DNA from 4 places in the Erwinia papayae genome. Region 1 is predicted to be linked to each of the others. Evidence: predicted binding sites of a transcription regulator. Region 1 holds the regulator's gene; each other region holds the start of a gene.
What was found. Region 1 encodes LexA, which represses DNA repair genes until DNA is damaged. Its sites were predicted from a motif close to TNCTGTATGTACATACAGNA; they were not measured.
Positions count from the first base shown of each region.

Region 2: the regulator LexA is predicted to act here: its motif matches at 2,110-2,129, upstream of AC3RPL_RS12520 (DNA translocase FtsK 4TM domain-containing protein).
Region 3: the regulator LexA is predicted to act here: its motif matches at 2,261-2,280, upstream of mutH (DNA mismatch repair endonuclease MutH).
Region 4: the regulator LexA is predicted to act here: its motif matches at 1,827-1,846, upstream of umuD (translesion error-prone DNA polymerase V autoproteolytic subunit).

Region 1 covers NZ_JBZCHT010000013.1:21,095-25,489, reverse strand. Annotated here, with positions in the region: gene plsB (glycerol-3-phosphate 1-O-acyltransferase PlsB) at 1-778, opposite strand, end outside; gene AC3RPL_RS16275 (diacylglycerol kinase) at 907-1,275, shown strand; gene lexA (transcriptional repressor LexA) at 1,383-1,991, shown strand; gene dinF (MATE family efflux transporter DinF) at 2,084-3,403, shown strand; gene AC3RPL_RS16260 (CsbD family protein) at 3,636-3,845, shown strand; gene zur (zinc uptake transcriptional repressor Zur) at 3,947-4,395, opposite strand, start outside.
Region 2 covers NZ_JBZCHT010000009.1:1,633,954-1,638,348, forward strand. Annotated here, with positions in the region: gene AC3RPL_RS12520 (DNA translocase FtsK 4TM domain-containing protein) at 1-2,049, opposite strand, end outside; gene lrp (leucine-responsive transcriptional regulator Lrp) at 2,168-2,662, opposite strand; gene trxB (thioredoxin-disulfide reductase) at 3,190-4,158, shown strand; gene cydD (heme ABC transporter permease/ATP-binding protein CydD) at 4,307-4,395, shown strand, end outside.
Region 3 covers NZ_JBZCHT010000002.1:240,456-244,850, reverse strand. Annotated here, with positions in the region: gene AC3RPL_RS01130 (YgdI/YgdR family lipoprotein) at 46-261, opposite strand; partial or broken gene AC3RPL_RS01125 (TerC family protein) at 427-1,137, opposite strand; gene mutH (DNA mismatch repair endonuclease MutH) at 1,340-2,026, opposite strand; gene rppH (RNA pyrophosphohydrolase) at 2,713-3,237, shown strand; gene ptsP (phosphoenolpyruvate--protein phosphotransferase) at 3,250-4,395, shown strand, end outside.
Region 4 covers NZ_JBZCHT010000003.1:6,654-11,048, forward strand. Annotated here, with positions in the region: gene AC3RPL_RS02225 (DUF1380 family protein) at 50-466, opposite strand; gene AC3RPL_RS02230 (YubE family protein) at 514-738, opposite strand; gene AC3RPL_RS02235 (DNA methylase) at 735-1,415, opposite strand; gene umuD (translesion error-prone DNA polymerase V autoproteolytic subunit) at 1,864-2,286, shown strand; partial or broken gene AC3RPL_RS02245 (Y-family DNA polymerase) at 2,286-3,558, shown strand; gene AC3RPL_RS02250 (hypothetical protein) at 3,597-3,920, opposite strand; gene AC3RPL_RS02255 (ParB/RepB/Spo0J family partition protein) at 4,354-4,395, opposite strand, start outside.

The DNA.
Region 1 (4,395 bases):
AATCGGCCGCGATCTCTTCCATCAGTTCGACGGCATTTTGCTGTGCTTTCTCGCGGGAGATTTTTTTACTGCGCGCTTCATCTTCTATTGCTTTAGCAATCGCTTTGGACTGCAACAGCTTGTTGAATAAATCCTGACGTACGGGCAGACGAGGCCCGATGGCGGCCAGTCGCTGGCGGGCGAAGTGCATACTCGCGACTCTTGCCAGCTTCTGGGCAATAGTTTTGTCGGTGCCGTGCTCCGTGGCCATCCGGCGCAAAGAGACAATGGGAGAAAAACGCACAAAGCTGTCCCGGCCCAGCCAGAGTACGGCAAAAAATTTCTGAATGCCGTTCAGCACCCGCAAATGGGGCTGTTCTTCACCCTGGACTTCACGGCCCGGCGCCCGGCCAAACATCACCGAAACAGGCACCATTTGCACGTCAAGACGCGGGTTACTGCGGTGTAAATCCAGATAATCGTGAAACAGCTTCACCGATTCAAGATTTGGTACAAAGTAGGGGAATACGCGGGGACCATCATGAATAAATACGTGGCGTGGCAGTACCGTACCATCGATTTCCAGAGGTTCCAGCGGGTCGGGGAGTTCCTGCTTGCGGCACTGCTCGCGCAGGGCCAGTAGATCGGCCTTTGAATCGTATGGCAGCACATACATAATAGGACGTGAGGTGTCCAGCCCCAGTTCAGCAATCGGCTCAGCAGGGATTGCTTTACTCTTTACCAGAAATTTAACCGGTAAATTCAGTATGTTATAATAAAACTTACGCCAACCTGACATAGACAATATGAAGCCTCTTGTTAGCAAAACGCCGCAAGCATACCAGAAAGCGCCATTGAGATCTTTGGTGTTACAAAATGTGCTATCTCCAGTTAATGACGTCATTATCACATAAAGGTTTTACCCCTATGGCAAACCGTGTCAGCGGATTGACCCGCATCATAAAAGCAGCAGGCTACTCATGGAAAGGTCTTCGCGCCGCATGGCAGAACGAGGCTGCTTTTCGTCAGGAGGCCGTAGTGGCTGTCGTGGCGGTTATCGTTGCCTGCTGGCTGAACGTCGACGCCGTCACGCGTGTTTTACTGATAGGCTCTGTCGTGCTGGTGATGATCGTTGAGATGATCAACAGCGCGATTGAAGCCGTGGTGGATCGGACGGGCAGCAACTTCCATCTGCTATCTGGCCGGGCCAAGGATATGGGCTCCGCCGCAGTGTTGCTGGCTATCATGCTGGCGATTTTCGTCTGGGTCACCTTGTTAGTCAGCTATTTTCGTTAGCGCTCGCATAATCTGACAAATGACTGTTTTTTGCCTGAATTTTGGTTTCCAACGCGCAAATACCTGTATATAATCACAGTCGACTGTATAAACAACCAGGGGGCGGGATGAAAGCATTAACGGCAAGGCAGCAACAGGTTTATGACCTGATACGTGATCACATTAACCAGACCGGCATGCCACCCACGCGGGCAGAAATTGCCACCCGGCTTGGTTTCCGCTCCCCCAATGCGGCGGAAGAACACCTCAAGGCTCTGGCGCGTAAAGGCGTGATTGAAATTGTCTCCGGAGCCTCACGGGGAATCCGTTTGATGATGGAAGAAGAAGAAGGTCTGCCACTGATAGGCCGTGTGGCCGCCGGTGAGCCGCTGTTAGCCGAACAGCATATTGAAGGGCACTATCAGGTTGATCCTGGCCTGTTTAAACCGGGGGCGGATTTTCTCCTGCGTGTCAGCGGTATGTCGATGAAAGATATCGGTATTATGGATGGCGATCTGCTGGCGGTACATAAAACGCAGGATGTGCGTAACGGCCAGGTTGTGGTGGCACGGATTGACGATGAAGTTACCGTCAAGCGTCTGAAAAAACAGGGCAACGTGGTCCATCTTTTGCCGGAAAATAACGAATTCCAACCGATTGTTGTCGATCTTAATAAGCAAAGCCTGTCCATCGAAGGTCTGGCAGTGGGCGTCATCCGTAACGGCAACTGGTTGTAATGCCTCGCGCAACAATAATCATGCAGCTTGACTGGTCACCGTTCCGTCTGGAGTGAGGGCTGAATGGTGAATCCGTTACGCAGTGGGCGATGATGCGATTATTCAGCTCCTCTGATAAGCACCTCTGGCGGCTGGCATTGCCGATGATCCTTTCCAATGTCAGCGTGCCGCTGCTGGGTCTGGTTGATACCGCTGTGACAGGCCACCTTGATAATTCCAGCTATCTTGGCGGTGTGGCCGTCGGCACCACCATTACCAGCTTTCTGTTTATGTTGTTTCTTTTTCTGCGGATGAGTACCACCGGACTGACAGCTCAGGCGTTTGGCGCGAGAGATAAAACTGTGCTGGCTCGTGCGCTGATTCAGCCGCTACTTATCGCGCTGATGGCCGGAACCATCCTGATCCTGTTCAAATCACCGCTTAATCATCTTGCCCTGACGGTTATCGGTGGCGACCCTGCGGTATTGCATCAGGCCGTGCAGTTCCTGAATATTCGCTGGCTGAGCGCCCCTGCCACCCTCGCCAACCTGGTGCTGTTGGGCTGGCTGCTGGGCGTACAGTATGCCCGTGCTCCGGTTATCCTGCTGGTGGTGGGAAACCTGGTCAATATCGTACTGGATGTGTGGCTGGTTATCGGCCTGAAGTGGGGGGTGCAGGGGGCTGCTATGGCAACCGTGATTGCTGAATACTGCTCACTGATAATCGGGTTATACATGGCAGGGCGGGTGATCCGGTTACGTGGCATCACACTGGCTATGTTACTGACAGCATGGCAGGGCGATCTGTCACGGCTACTGCGGCTGAATCGTGACATTATGCTGCGCTCGCTGATGCTTCAACTGTGTTTTCTGTCAATGACCATTCTTGGGGCACGCCTCGGTAGTGAGGTGGTGGCGGTCAACGCCGTACTGCTGATGTTCCTGACCTTTACCGCCTATGCACTGGACGGATTTGCTTACGCCGTCGAGGCCTGTTCGGGTGAGGCATATGGTGCCCGCGACGGCAAGGATCTGCTGCGTGTATGGCATGCAGCCTGCCGTCAGGCAGGACTGGTGGCGCTATTTTTTTCGCTGATATATGCCATTGCCGGCCCGCATATTGTGGCTTTACTGACTTCAATTGCTGAATTGCGGCAGCAGGCAGATGCTTACCTGTTCTGGCAAATATTAATGCCTGTTTGCGGTGTCTGGTGCTATCTGCTTGATGGCATGTTTATTGGGGCAACACGAGCCAGAGAGATGCGTAACGGTATGGTGGTGGCAGCGGCTGGCTTCGGTCTGACGCTGTTTAGTGTACCGCTGCTGGGAAATCATGGTCTGTGGCTGGCGGTAACGGTTTTCCTGCTTTTACGTGGTCTGACGTTATGGCTAATCTGGCGACGACACTGGCAGAACAGCAGCTGGTTTGCCTGATGACATATCTTGTTACCCTATGCGGCACTGATGCAAGTCTTTTATTTTCATGATTTTTTCCCCAATTTATTTTTCAGGTTATTCCTCCGGAAGTTTTGCGCAGGAAGTTTGCCAGATTCCAGCTAGAATTAACCATAAGTTCAGCATTTTTGTAGCGTTTCATTTTGTTGTTAAGCGTTTTGCTGGGACGATATCACTAAATCCGTTAAGATCTGATTGAAGGAATAATGCCATGAATAAAGATGAAGCCAGCGGTAACTGGAAACAGATTAAAGGTAAAGTGAAAGAGAAATGGGGCAAGCTGACTGACGACGATATGACGGTTGTGGAAGGTAAACGCGATCAGCTTGTGGGAAAAATTCAGGAACGCTATGGCTATGCGAAAGACCAGGCAGAGAAAGAGGTTAGCGACTGGGAAAGCCATAATAACCACCGCTTCTGAAATAGTCTGACTCTCTCATCAACGGCACAGGGAAGGTGCCGCCCTCATCGTTCCGCTCCGTCCCCACCCACTCCAGCTGGTTATTATTACCAGTATGAAAGCTACTGACGTCCACGCTTGCGGCTGGTTACCGTATGATCATGCTGACACACATCCTGATGGGTGCAGGCTTCCACCTCCACGCATTCCCGACACAACCCATGCGCCTCGATAACACTGTTGGTCAGAATAAATCCTGAAGGCAGGGCCAGCGACTTGAGGATTTTTTCGACACCATCGGCATGTTGCTCCGCCACGGCACCACAGCGATCGCAAATCAACATGGCAGAGGTGTGGGATGGCTGCTCAAAATGATGGCAAACCACATAGCTGTTAGTGGATTCAACCCGATGCACAAATCCCTGCTCCAGAAGAAAATCCAACGCACGATAGACGGTGGGCGGTTTTGCCTGCGGTTCACTGGCGCGGAGCAAATCGAGCAGGTCATAAGCGCTAATCGCCCCCTGATGCTGGCACATCAGACGCAGTACCTCCAGGCGTTGAGGAGTGA
Region 2 (4,395 bases), on a different contig from region 1:
AGCTTCAGCAGGCGGGGCAGTAAGCAAATCCAGCGTCGGCAGTGGCGTTGTGGGTTTCTCCAGAGGCTGCTCATGGCGAACCAGGAAAGGATGGAACAGGCTGTCGGCAACCGGCGATGCAGGCTCTTCCTTCTCCACAACAACAGGCGTCGATTGTTGAACCGGTGGTTGCTGCCATGCAGGGGCGGTCGGTTGTTGCGGAGCAGCCATGGTTTGCGCGACAGGTGCCGCAGTTTGCTGCTGCCAGTGAAGGTCATCCTCCTGCCCTTTTTCACCAGCCACAGGCAGCGTAAACAACGGCTCCGCAGGCCCCTCGTCGATCAGATCGTTGACCGGTGAAAAATCGAAGGCCCCTGCCGTATCAGGATGAATGACCGCGCTGTTATCCTGATCAGACGCGTGAGCATATCGCTGTTTCTGCTGCGTGGCGAACTGACGGGCAAGCGCAGCCTGTTGCAGAGCTTCTTCATCTTCGTCACTGAAGTCTTCGCCATAACGCACCTGCTGCTGTGCAAGAAAAGCCTCGCGCAGTTGCGCCTGCTCTTGCGCATCACTCTCATCATCAGAAGAGGGTGTTGGCTGAGGCTCAGCACTTTGCTGCAACAGCTCCTGCTCCCTGGCTTTCTCTTCTGCCATTCGTTGTGAAGGTAATTTAATCCCCCAGGATGCCAGCTCCCGCCGAGTGGGCAATTTAACCGGATTAGGACGCGGTAACTCTGGCCCAATCCCCTGCTTAACCTGAGAATTAGCCGGATCGCTGGTTGCAGTAAAACCTGGCATAAATGGTGCCGCGGCGGCTGTTTTAGCTGCATCAACAACGCCAGGCTGAACATTTTCAGGTTGAGAAACTGATGGCGATGAAAAATCAAACGGTGAAGAAGCAGCGTCGCGCCAGTTGCCCATCTTTGGACCGTCGTCGTCTTCCTCTGAAGCCACGACAGCCGCAGGCATCTCATCCGGCACGGAAAAACGATAAAGCGTTGGCGGGAGTTCTTCTGAAGGCGTCTGAGCAGTTGTGTTTCTCTGAACCTGTTGGGCTCCGCCCGGAGACTGGGAAGAATCTTCAGCAGAAGAGAATCCGGTCTGGGCGGCAGGCGCGGCAGGAGGAACCGTCGTAAAGTGGCTGGCAGAAGCAAGCGCAGGCGGTGAGAGAGGTGCAGAAGCAAGCGCAGGCGGTGAGAGAGGTGCAGAAGCAAGCGCAGGCGGTGAGAGAGGTGCAGAAGCTACAGCTCCAGCTTTTGCAGCTGCCACCGGGCCGTTCAGCAGTGGATCGTTCTCATCATCATAATCTGCCCGCTGGGGTTTTTCAGGTGCAGAAAGCAGCACGTCATCTTCATCAGAACGTTGAGCCGTTGCAGCTGAGGAACCGTCAGGTTTTTCATGCGGTTCGTCATCATATTCGTCCTCATCATCCTGCCAGCGTTCATCCTTACGCGAACGATTGCTGGCAAAAGTAAGTACGCCCATGACCACAGCACCGATTTTTTCAGCAATCGTCAGCCAGGACCATCCCGTGTAGAGAGTGAGGCCTGCCGCCCAGATACAGAGCAGTGTCAGGGTTCCAACTGCGCCACTGAACCACGGTGACATGGCATTGCTCAGCAGGCTGCCAATTACGCCACCCGAGGCAAAATACCAGATATCATCTGCATTCAACGCAGCCAGACCGCAGGTCGTCACCACCAGAGCCAGTACGCCGATGAGGCGCAGTGCCACAGCAAAATAATCGATGTAATCCTGCGCATTACGCTGCCGGAAAGCAATCCAGCAAAGACCACCAATGACGGGAGGAATGGCATACGCCATCACACCAAAAATAAAAAACAGGGTATCGGCTAACCAGGCACCGGGCCTGCCACCCAGGTTATGGATAGGTTCGTGCCAGGCGGTTTGAGACCAACTGGGATCGGATGGATTGAAGCTTACCAACGCCGCCATCAGATAAATGGCGAACAGAGCAACAATAATCAGTAATGCTTCCAGCAGACGTCGTCCGCTGCTCAGCGGTTGTAACGAAACTTCTTTATCTTCTGTGTATTCCTGGCTCAAGCGCATCTCCAGGTGCCTGTAAACAATGAAGGCAACAGCGCCGGGATTAACCGACGCTGGACCTGTATGAATTCACAGGAGTGTACCGAAATCTTCCAGGTTTTGCACCTGCTCTGTGTTACCGGGTTTTAATGACCAGACGGTTGCTTTGTTTCACCTCTTCCATCACCACATAGGTGCGCGTATCGTTCACACCCGGCAGTCGCAGCAAGGTTTCACCCAGCAACTTACGATAAGCTGACATATCTGGCACACGCGTTTTCAGCAAATAGTCAAAATCGCCTGAAACAAGATGACACTCCTGAGTTTCCTCAAGTTTTTGTACCGCAGCGTTGAATTGTTCAAACACATCCGGCGCGCCACGATTCAGAGTAATCTCAACAAACACCAGCAGCGAAGCATCCAGATAGTGCGGATTTAACTGCGCAGTATAGCCGAGAATAAATCCCTGTCTTTCAAGACGGCGGACGCGTTCAAGACAAGGTGTCGGTGATAAACCTACTCGCTTGGATAACTCGACATTGGAGATACGCCCATCCTTTTGCAGTTCGTTGAGGATATTGCGATCAATTCTGTCAAGATCTTTACCGGGCCGTTTTTTATTGTCTACCATTATTATTGTCTCTCTTAATACCTTCCCTTTACCTGCCATGCCCTGATCACATTCATTATCACAGGGATGTTCTAAGTGAAGTCTGGAGCCTGCTGCGATATTTCACGCACATCCGTATGAAGCATGTTGTCTGTCCACACCATGCTTCATGACCAATGACAGACCGGGTGTATCCGACTGGAAGCACAAAATCAGTCGGTTAAACCGATCTGCCAGTCGAAAAACCCTTTGCTTCCTACACTGTTTTCGCAAAAGCACAGCTGATTGTCAAAGTAAAACAACTAAAATCAGTACAACATGCCAGACGTGTCGCTGGATGACTGTTTTTTAATGGATATTTGAGCTACCCTGCACCATCTGAAGTCATTTCCCGCGCTGTTTTTGCCCATCATTCCCCATTCTGGTTCAATGTAAATTGGTTAAACCTTTTACAGCCATTGTTAACAAAATTGCTGAATGCTTTTTTTGCCTTCTTAAATTCCCTACAATCAGCAGCAGGGTAGAGAGTAAACACAGTTGAGGGTCTGATGAGCACCGCCAAACATAGCAAGTTACTGATTCTGGGCTCTGGTCCAGCTGGTTATACCGCTGCCGTTTATGCTGCACGCGCCAATCTGGAGCCGGTCCTGATCACCGGTCTGGAAAAAGGGGGACAGCTGACCACCACCACTGAAGTGGAAAACTGGCCGGGCGACCCGCACGATCTTACCGGGCCCCTGTTAATGGAGCGTATGCAGGAGCACGCCGAGAAATTTAATACTGAGATAATTTTTGACCATATTCACAGCGTCGATTTGCAACATCGTCCGTTCCGACTGACGGGCGACAGCGGCGAATACACCGCTGACGCCTTAATTATCGCTACAGGCGCTTCCGCACGTTACCTTGGGCTGCCTTCGGAAGAAGCGTTCAAAGGAAGAGGCGTATCGGCCTGTGCTACCTGTGACGGATTCTTTTACCGTAATCAGAAAGTGGCGGTCATTGGCGGCGGCAATACCGCCGTTGAAGAGGCACTTTATCTGGCAAATATCGCCGCTGAAGTCCATCTTATTCACCGGCGAGATAGTTTTCGGGCAGAAAAAATCCTCATTGATCGTCTGATGGAAAAAGTCAGCAACGGCAATATTGTGCTGCATACTCATCGCACGCTGGACGAAGTCACCGGCGACCAGATGGGCGTCAGTGGACTGCGCCTGCGTTCAGTGCTTGATGATACCCAGACTGAAGAACTGGACGTCGCCGGACTGTTTGTTGCCATTGGGCACAGCCCGAACACAGCCATCTTTAAAGATCAGCTTGAACTGGAAAATGGCTATATCAAAGTACAGTCTGGTTTGCAGGGCAATGCCACACAGACCAGTATCCCCGGCGTATTTGCTGCCGGCGATGTGATGGATCACACCTATCGGCAGGCGATCACCTCTGCCGGCACGGGCTGTATGGCCGCTCTCGATGCTGAACGCTATCTCGATGGATTAGTTAAAAACTCTCAGTAACTTGTTAAAATCCTGCATCAATTTTTCCAAAGGCGAGCGCCAGCGTTCGCCTTTTTCCCTTCTGCGTTGTAACATCGTCCATCCTCTTTCCCGGTAAATTACGGGTCGTTGCAGTGACCCTGACACTTAGCATCTGGCTCACCTGGTCATGAATAAATCACGACAGCAACAGTTATTACGCTGGCTAAAAAGCCAGAGCGCCCACAACACACGCTGGTTGCGCCTTTCACAACTTCT
Region 3 (4,395 bases), on a different contig from region 1:
GCGGTCGTGCCACCCGAATGTGCGCTGCGGGTGGCAGAACAGATTTCAGCGTTCGACAATGGATGACACTTCATCGCCGTTAATTTGTAAAATATGGCCGGTATTATCGGTGTATTTCACCAGACCGGTTTCTTTATCAATTTCTGGTTTACCCTGGGTCATGATCATTTTGCCGTCTTTCGTCGCCATCACATAATCACTGCTGCATCCACTGACCAGCATAACCAGCACCAACGCCACCGCGCCAGACATCCACTTCATACTCAGCTCCCATTGCCTGTTACTGTTATTTATTAATAACGCATTTAGCACAATTCGTTAATCTCAACACTCCGAAAATGCGCTGTAAGCATGGGGTACTATTGACTTTTTTCGTAAAGTGATATTTCAGAAATCACTACTGGCCGGATGACCGGCCAGTGGGAGTCAGGCAGGATTTTTTTTATTTCTTAATAAATTCAGGCACTCAACTGCCATCGAGAAGAACATGGCGAAATAGATATAGCCTTTAGAAATATGAATATTGAAGCTTTCCAGAATCAGGGTAAAACCGACCAGGATCAGGAAGGCCAGCGCCAGCATTTTTACCGACGGGTGGCGCTCGACAAATTCACCGATGCCGCGGGCCGCAAGCATCATGATCAGTACCGCAATCACCACGGCGGCCATCATAATAATCAGATGATCGGACAGGCCTACCGCCGTGATCACCGAATCAAGGCTGAAAATGATATCCAGCAGCATAATTTGTACGATGGCACCGGCAAACGAGTGGACATGGGTTTTATGCTCCCCCTCGCTCCCTTCTATCGTTTCGTGGATCTCCTGACTGGATTTCCATAACAGAAACAGGCCGCCTGACAGCAGAATTAGATCGCGTGCGGAGAAGCTGTGATCCATCAGGGTAAACAGGGGAGTGGTCAGGCGGATCACCTAGGCGATAGAGGCCAGCAGAGCAAGACGCATCAGCATTGCCCCTGTCAGGCCGAGGCGACGTGCCGTATTTTGCTGATGTTCAGGCAGTTTTGCCACCACCAGAGAGAGAAAAATAATATTATCAATTCCGAGAACGATCTCCAGAATTGTTAGCGTACCCAGTGCCAGCCAGGCATTTGGATCGGCAATCCACTCAAACATACAAAGGTAACATCCTAAACGAAAGTTAAACGGAGAGGATACTCAACCCGGCGTACATAAGCTATATGCGCGTTACACTTCCGTCTGGTTGCCGGCCGTTTGCCTGCGCGGCTCTGCAAATGGTGGACTCACCGCCACACGGCTTTCAGCGTCGCGGCTGCTGGCTGTTCATCAGGGGAGTTCAGGCCGGCGCAGAGCCGCGTTACAGCAGAAAATGGCGCGCCAGCAGGGGGGCGGTAAAGGTTTTCTTCAGATAAAAACCGCGTGGCAGCGTCATAATCGGCTGGCCATTTTCACCAATCCCTTCGGTAAGGGCTTTGTTGTTCGCGGCTTTGGGACGAATTTGCAACACTTCGCCATGGCGTGCGGTAATCCGCTCGACCTGACCCAACACGATCATATCCATTAACTCTTCCCAGTCCTGTTGCAGCTGCATCTCTTCCTGCTGATTCGGGCTCCACAGCAGCGGCGACCCTACCCGGCGTTCGCCGAGCGGAATGCCACGATCGCCTTCCACCGGGATCCAAAGCACCCTTGCCAGCTTGTGACGCACATGACTGGTCTGCCATACCACACCGCTGTTGCCGGTCAGCGGGGCCACGCAGACGAAGGTTGTCTCCAGAGGGCGTCCCTGCGCATCAATCGGGATAGTTTTCAGCTCCACGCCGATTCCGGCAAAATCCTGCTCCGGTTTACTGCCCGCCGTGGCCCCCAGATGACGCTCCAGCAGGGTGCCTACCCAGCCTTTGTCCCGGCGCAGGTCGGGGGGAAGGGTAAGACAGGCCCTCTGCGCCAGTTCTCTTAGCGTCAGGCCGGATAGGCATTGTGCGCGCTCCAGAAGCTGGGCTTCATTTTCCGGAGGCGAAACGGGACTGAAAGTCAGGCTCATTAATCACTCACTGTTGCCGTCTAAAAAAACACCACTCTTGTCGGTTATGGGCTATCCCATAGCGCAGATTGTGTAAAAGTCGAATAATAGCATGATTAATCATGTTTTTTTATTTGCTACCTGGGGACTTTCTCCCTCTCCGGATCGGGTTATGCCAGAGTTGTCACCGACAATGAACAGGATCTTACACCCTGTTATCCACAGAAAAATGGGATAACTTGTCGTTAACGAGAATACTGTTTCAATTTACAGCCTTGACTGACGGCTTAAAACCCTTTTTAACCGTTTTATTGCTCATCTTAACGGCATTATCTGTGGATAACATTTTTAATGTTCGATCTTTCACCAGTACGGATTTCGGTAACTGTGACAGGATGATGAACGCGGTGATTAAAGGTGAATAATTCGGATAATTCCCTGCTAAATAACAGCTTAAGACTGTCCTGTGCCATCCTGTCAACGTTGGGCTAAAAAGTTTTCCCCATGGGTTAACAAAGTTCTGCACAAAGTTACCCACAGAAAAGGTGAATAAGATCGCCATAAAATGGAATTTCTGTTTATAACTTTGCCTGAAATCTTAAGTTATCCCTGCTGTGGCGCGTTACAGACGGCTAAACCAGTGGTTTACCACCTGTAAGGAGTATGAAACAATCAGAACATCCGAGTTTTTAGTTTGAGGTAGTCCCGTGATCGATGATGATGGCTACCGCCCGAATGTTGGTATCGTAATTTGTAACAGGCAGGGACAAGTATTGTGGGCCAGACGCTATGGTCAGCACTCCTGGCAGTTTCCTCAGGGTGGCATCAATCCCGGAGAAACAGCAGAACAGGCGATGTATCGAGAACTTTTCGAAGAAGTCGGCTTACATCGTAAAGATGTACGCATTCTTGCCTCTACCCGCAACTGGTTACGCTACAAATTGCCAAAACGTTTGGTGCGTTGGGACACAAAGCCGGTTTGTATCGGCCAGAAACAGAAGTGGTTTCTTCTGCAATTATTGTGCAATGACGCGGATATCAACATGCAAACCAGCAGCACGCCGGAATTCGATGGCTGGCGCTGGGTCAGCTTCTGGTATCCGGTTCGTCAGGTTGTCTCTTTCAAACGCGACGTTTACCGTCGGGTAATGAAGGAGTTCGCCGGGGTGGTAATGCCATTGCAGGAGAGTGCCGGACAGCGAAATGCCTTCTACCGTCGAAAGCGAGGTTAAGCCAGACCCATTATGCTCACACAGCTGCGCGAAATAGTTGAAAAAGTGGCCGGGGCCCCCCGGCTAACGGAATCACTTGATATTCTGGTCAATGAGATTTGTCTGGCGATGGAAACCGAGGTGTGCTCGGTTTATCTTGCTGACCACGATCGCCGCTGCTATTACCTGATGGCGACCCGGGGGCTGAAAAAGCCACGTGGTCGCACCGTTGCGCTGGCTTTTGATGAGGGCATCGTTGGCCTGGTGGGACGTTTGGCAGAACCGATTAACCTTGCGGATGCGCAAAGTCACCCCAGTTTCAAATATGTTCCTTCCGTGAAAGAGGAGCGCTTCCGCTCTTTACTGGGCGTGCCTATTATCAGCCGACGCCAGCTGCTGGGTGTGCTGGTGGTGCAACAGCGCGAACACCGGCAGTTTGACGAGAGTGAAGAATCATTTCTTGTCACCTTAGCCACCCAGATGGCGACCATTCTCTCCCAGTCGCAGCTCAATGCCTTATTCGGTCAGTACCGGCAGACTCGTATCCGGGCGCTGGCCGCCGCGCCCGGCGTGGCGGTGGCGACCGGATGGCTGGACAGCACCCAGCCTTCGCTGGATAACGTTTTTGCTGCTTCCACTCTGGACACGGTGCGTGAGCGCGAAAGGCTTTCACTGGCAATGGATGAGGCGGCGGGTGAGTTTCGCCGTTACAGCAAACGTTTTACGGCCAGCGTGCAGAAAGAGAGTGCGGCAATCTTCGATCTCTATTCTCACCTGTTAAGCGATAACCGGCTGAAAAAAGATCTCTACGCGGAAATCGACAACGGGTCGGTGGCGGAGTGGGCGGTAAAGAAGGTTATCGAAAAGTTCGCTGCACAGTTCGCCAGCCTTCAGGACAGCTATCTGCGCGAGCGCTCCGGTGATTTACGCGTTCTCGGTCAGCGCCTGCTGTTCCACCTCGACGACAGTATGCAGAGCACTAACAGCTGGCCTGAGCAGTTTGTGCTGGTAGCGGATGAGCTGACCGCCACCACCCTGGCCGAGCTGCCTCATGACCGTCTGGCTGGCGTGGTGGTCAGAGACGGTGCTGCCAACTCTCACGCGGCGATTATGGTGCGGGCGATGGGTATCCCGACGGTGATGGGGGTGGATGCGCAGCCTGAACTGCTGAACGGACGG
Region 4 (4,395 bases), on a different contig from region 1:
CAGGACCGGCAGAGCAGAGCCGGAATAACTTCCGGCCCTGTGGCCTGCATCAGATCCGTTCCATCAGCACTCTGACATCGTGAAGCGCCTGTTTAAGGGATTCAGGCGTGGGTCTCCCGGCCTCCCACGCCTGCCCGACAAGATTTTCCAGGTCGCCTTCCTGTCGCCGCAGTACGCGCATGAGCAGCGCCGCAGGAACGCTTACCTCGCGTGCCACGGCCTCACGGTGTCGTACCAGAAGGTCGCATACGCCTGAATTTGTAACGCCTTCCCTGCGATACACGGCCATATCCGTATTACCGGTTGTTTCCATCAGTCCCTGAATCTCGGCAGGTTCCGGCTTTACATCAAGTTCACCGCAGGCGACATAAAAAGCTTCTTCGGTCCATACCAGCAGTACCAGCGGCTCGTCGGGGGTGAACATGTTTTCGAGCCGGGTGCAGAGTTCTTCGCGTGTTCCGTACATTTTGATTCTCCTGATTCGTCTTCTACGGGCGTTTGCGCCCGCCCGTTTCAGTCTTTAAAGCTGGCGTCCAGCTCCAGCGCCTGCCGGTACGCTTCAAGATAAAGTGCGTTGATGCGGCAAATTGTCTGGCGGACCAGGCGCTCCGTCAGGTTCTCCGCGTCGTAGCGGTAGCGGGATTCCAGCGCATTGAGCGTGGCGCGCAGATCGCACATGCTGTTTGCCAGGGCGGCAACGTCGGCACGCAGCGCTTCGTTTCCGGCGTAGTTGGTCATGCGGCCTCCGGAAGCCAGTCACCGTTGGCGGCAGGCAGATGCATCGAGCGCTGAACGGCCGCCAGCCGCTGAACGCCAGCGCGGTGATACTGTTCGAGCAGCTCAATACCGATATAGCGACGGCCAGCCTGTAGCGCGGCCACGCAGGTAGAGCCGCTGCCAGCAAAGGGGTCGAGAACAATTCCGCCGGGGCGCGTGAAAGACTCGATAAGCGGCTGAAGGCTCGATACCGGCTTCTCCGTTGGATGATGTTTGTTGCCGGTGTACTTCCAGTCCAGCACGTCGCGCAACGGGGTTTCCGGCAGCGGCGGGCGGCCTTTTGCAAGCACGTAGGCGCATTCGTGGCTGTATCCGACGTAGGCGGAATTTGATGTGTAGGTCTTGGCAAAGACAAGATGACCAACCACGCTGAACCCGGCGTTTTTCCACGCAGCTATAAAGCGATCGGCACGGTTCCAGCCGTAGAAGCTGACCATCAGCGCGTCTTTTTTGAGCACGCGATACATTTCATTGCAGGCGGGCTGTAACCACTCATCGGTTTTGTCTCCCGCGATAGTGCGCCCGGAACGGTCGCGAAACCCAACGAGATAGGGCGGATCGGTGAGAATGAGATCGACTGCCTTATCAGGGAATCCGGCCATAACGTCAACGCAATTACCCAGGACGAATCGGGACATGATGTTTCTCCTCTGCTGAATGCGGCACCCTTTGCGCCGTGCCGATACGACAGCCGGGCGAAAAGCGCAGAATGCAGGGGCGGGACCGCAGGCCGCAGCGCAGTGAAACAGCAGACGCTGGCTGGACGGTTTGACGGCGAAAATTGAGCCGGAGAACGACGGGAAGACGGCGTGTTAAGCCTTTTAAATTAACTGCGACCGGGCGAGGATACCGGCGTAGCGGACCCTTGCATACGAAGCGGCCCGGCTACAGTAGCGGCACGGCGCAAAGGGAGAACGGCAACAACAGTTATCTCACAAGGTTATGCACCGTTTCTGTGGATAACCCATACACCTCTTTTTTCCGGCAGAACAACCACATGACAGGAACAGGTAAAATTCTCCTTGCAGGACGGGAGATTTCTTAAATAATACTGTATATAAAAACAGTAATTTTAAGAGGTATCCCATGATTGTTTTCGTCTCTCCCGCTTCTGAGCCGGCACTGTCTACAGCCCCGTTATTCACCGAACGCTGCCCGGCCGGATTCCCCTCGCCGGCTGCCGACTATACGGAGGACGAACTCGACCTGAATGCCTACTGCATCAGCCGTCCCAGCGCGACCTACTTTGTCCGGGCCATTGGTGATTCTATGAAGGATATGGGCCTACACTCTGGCGACCTGATGGTGGTTGATAAAGCGGAAACGCCTGTGCAGGGAGACATTGTTATCGCAGAGACGGAAGGGGAGTTTACCGTCAAGCGCCTGCAGCTGAAGCCCCGCATCGCCCTGCTGCCGATGAATCCCGCCTACCCCACGCTTTATCCTGAAGAACTACAGATATTCGGCGTCGTCACGGCGTTTATCCATAAAACCCGGGGATTAAGCTGATGTTTGCGCTCGCGGACGTGAACTCCTTTTACGCCAGCTGCGAGAAGGTTTTCCGGCCTGACCTGCGGAAAAAACCCGTTGTTGTGCTCAGCAACAACGACGGCTGCGTCATCGCACGTTCGAAAGAAGCAAAGCAGCTCGGCATCAAAATGGGCGTGCCGTGGTTTCAGCTGAAAGATGCGCAGTTTCCGGAGCCGGTCATTGCGTTCTCCAGCAACTACGCCCTGTACGCTTCCATGTCGAACAGGGTTATGGCGCACCTCGAGGATCTAGCGCCGCACGTCGAGCAGTACAGTATCGACGAGATGTTTCTGGATATCCGGGGCATCGATGGCTGTATGGATTTTGAGGATTTCGGGCGCCAGCTGCGCGAGCACGTGCGAAGCGGAACGGGGTTGACTATAGGCGTGGGGATGGGGCCGACTAAAACGCTGGCAAAATCGGCCCAGTGGGCATCCAAGGAGTGGCCACAGTTTGGTGGCGTCCTGGCTCTTACTCGAGGCAATCCAAAGAGAACAGAGAAACTGCTGTCCCTGCAGCCGGTAGAGGAAATATGGGGGGTTGGCAGGCGGATCTCGAAAACGCTCAACGCGATGGGTATCACGACGGCCCTGCAGCTGGCGCGCGCGAATCCGGCCTTTATCAGAAAGAATTTTAACGTTGTTCTGGAGAGAACGGTCCGGGAGCTCAACGGAGAGGCCTGTATCTCCCTCGAGGAGGCTCCGCCAGCGAAGCAGCAGAGTCTGCAGCCGTTCCTTTGGTGAACGCGTCACAACCTATGAGTCGATGCGACAGGCTGTCTGTCAGCACGCAGAGCGTGCAGCCGAGAAATTACGCGGTGAGAAGCAGTATTGCAGGCACATCTCCGTGTTCGTAAAAACATCCCCGTTTGCCGTGAACGAACCCTACTACGGCAATCTGGCCAGCGAAAAGCTGCAGACGCCCACGCAGGATACGCGAGACATTATCAATGCAGCCGTCAGGGCGCTGGAGCGTATCTGGCAGAATGGCCACCGGTACGCTAAAGCAGGATGCATGCTTAACGACTTCACGCCGACGGGCGTGTCGCAGCTGAACCTGTTCGATACTGCGCAGCCACACAGTAACAGCGAGCAGCTGATGAAAGTTCTGGACGGTATCAACCATTCAGGACTGGGGAAAGTGTGGTTTGCCGGAAGGGGGATTGCGCCTGAGTGGCAAATGAAGCGGGAGATGCTTTCTCCGGCATATACGACCAGGTGGGACGAACTACCGCTGGCCATCATAAGGTGATCGGACACTTGAAGATTTCGCATGCGAAATCTTATGAATCAATCACGCCTGTGCAGCTGTGTGAGTGCCAGAGAGGGCCGATAGTGCTGCTTCGCCCACCGCCCGTAATTATTAACGGACTCATACTGACGTTCTGCAGCACCATCACGGTAATACATTACCTGAATAATCCCATGCAACTGCAGATAGCTGGCTACAGTAGTTACATTATTGCGGACGAAGTGTGTATGGCCCTGGAAGTTATCAAGATCAACTCCGTCCTGTCCGTCATCAAGCGCATCAAGAATAAAAGCGATCAACGCTGAAGCTATAGAACGACGGCCAGAGCCTGCGATACAAGCATCAAGCTCCTGAAAGGTCATCTGGATTTCCTGCTATAACGGTAATGGGCGTCCTCTTCGATTGCAGCCACGAGCCATCCGGTAGCGGTTCGCCTGTCTATGTTCTCAGGCAAGGAAGCGACAAGCTGCTCAAGTGGAAGTGTACGATTAGATCTGAATAAAAGCGCCGACATTCCACACCAGTCCTGGTTACTTACTGGCTTCCATCCGGCGCCGAGCATCAACGTTAATGCCGTTTGAGCCGCCCATAACGGAGTTTCTTCCGGGCTCGAGGACCATGAGGTTAACGCTGCTCCGGGTACAGGCCGGCTTCTTGTTACGTACCCAAGATTGATAGCCGCTTCTGTTAGTGCGGCAGCAGCTTCGGATTGAGTTCCGGGATACTGAAGCGCCCAGAGGCGGACAATTTGGCCACGGAATCCCGTGGCCATTTCGGTGAACGGAGTAGATTTCATTACTGAGATCGCATCCCTTTAACACGGAGTTCAGATGCCTC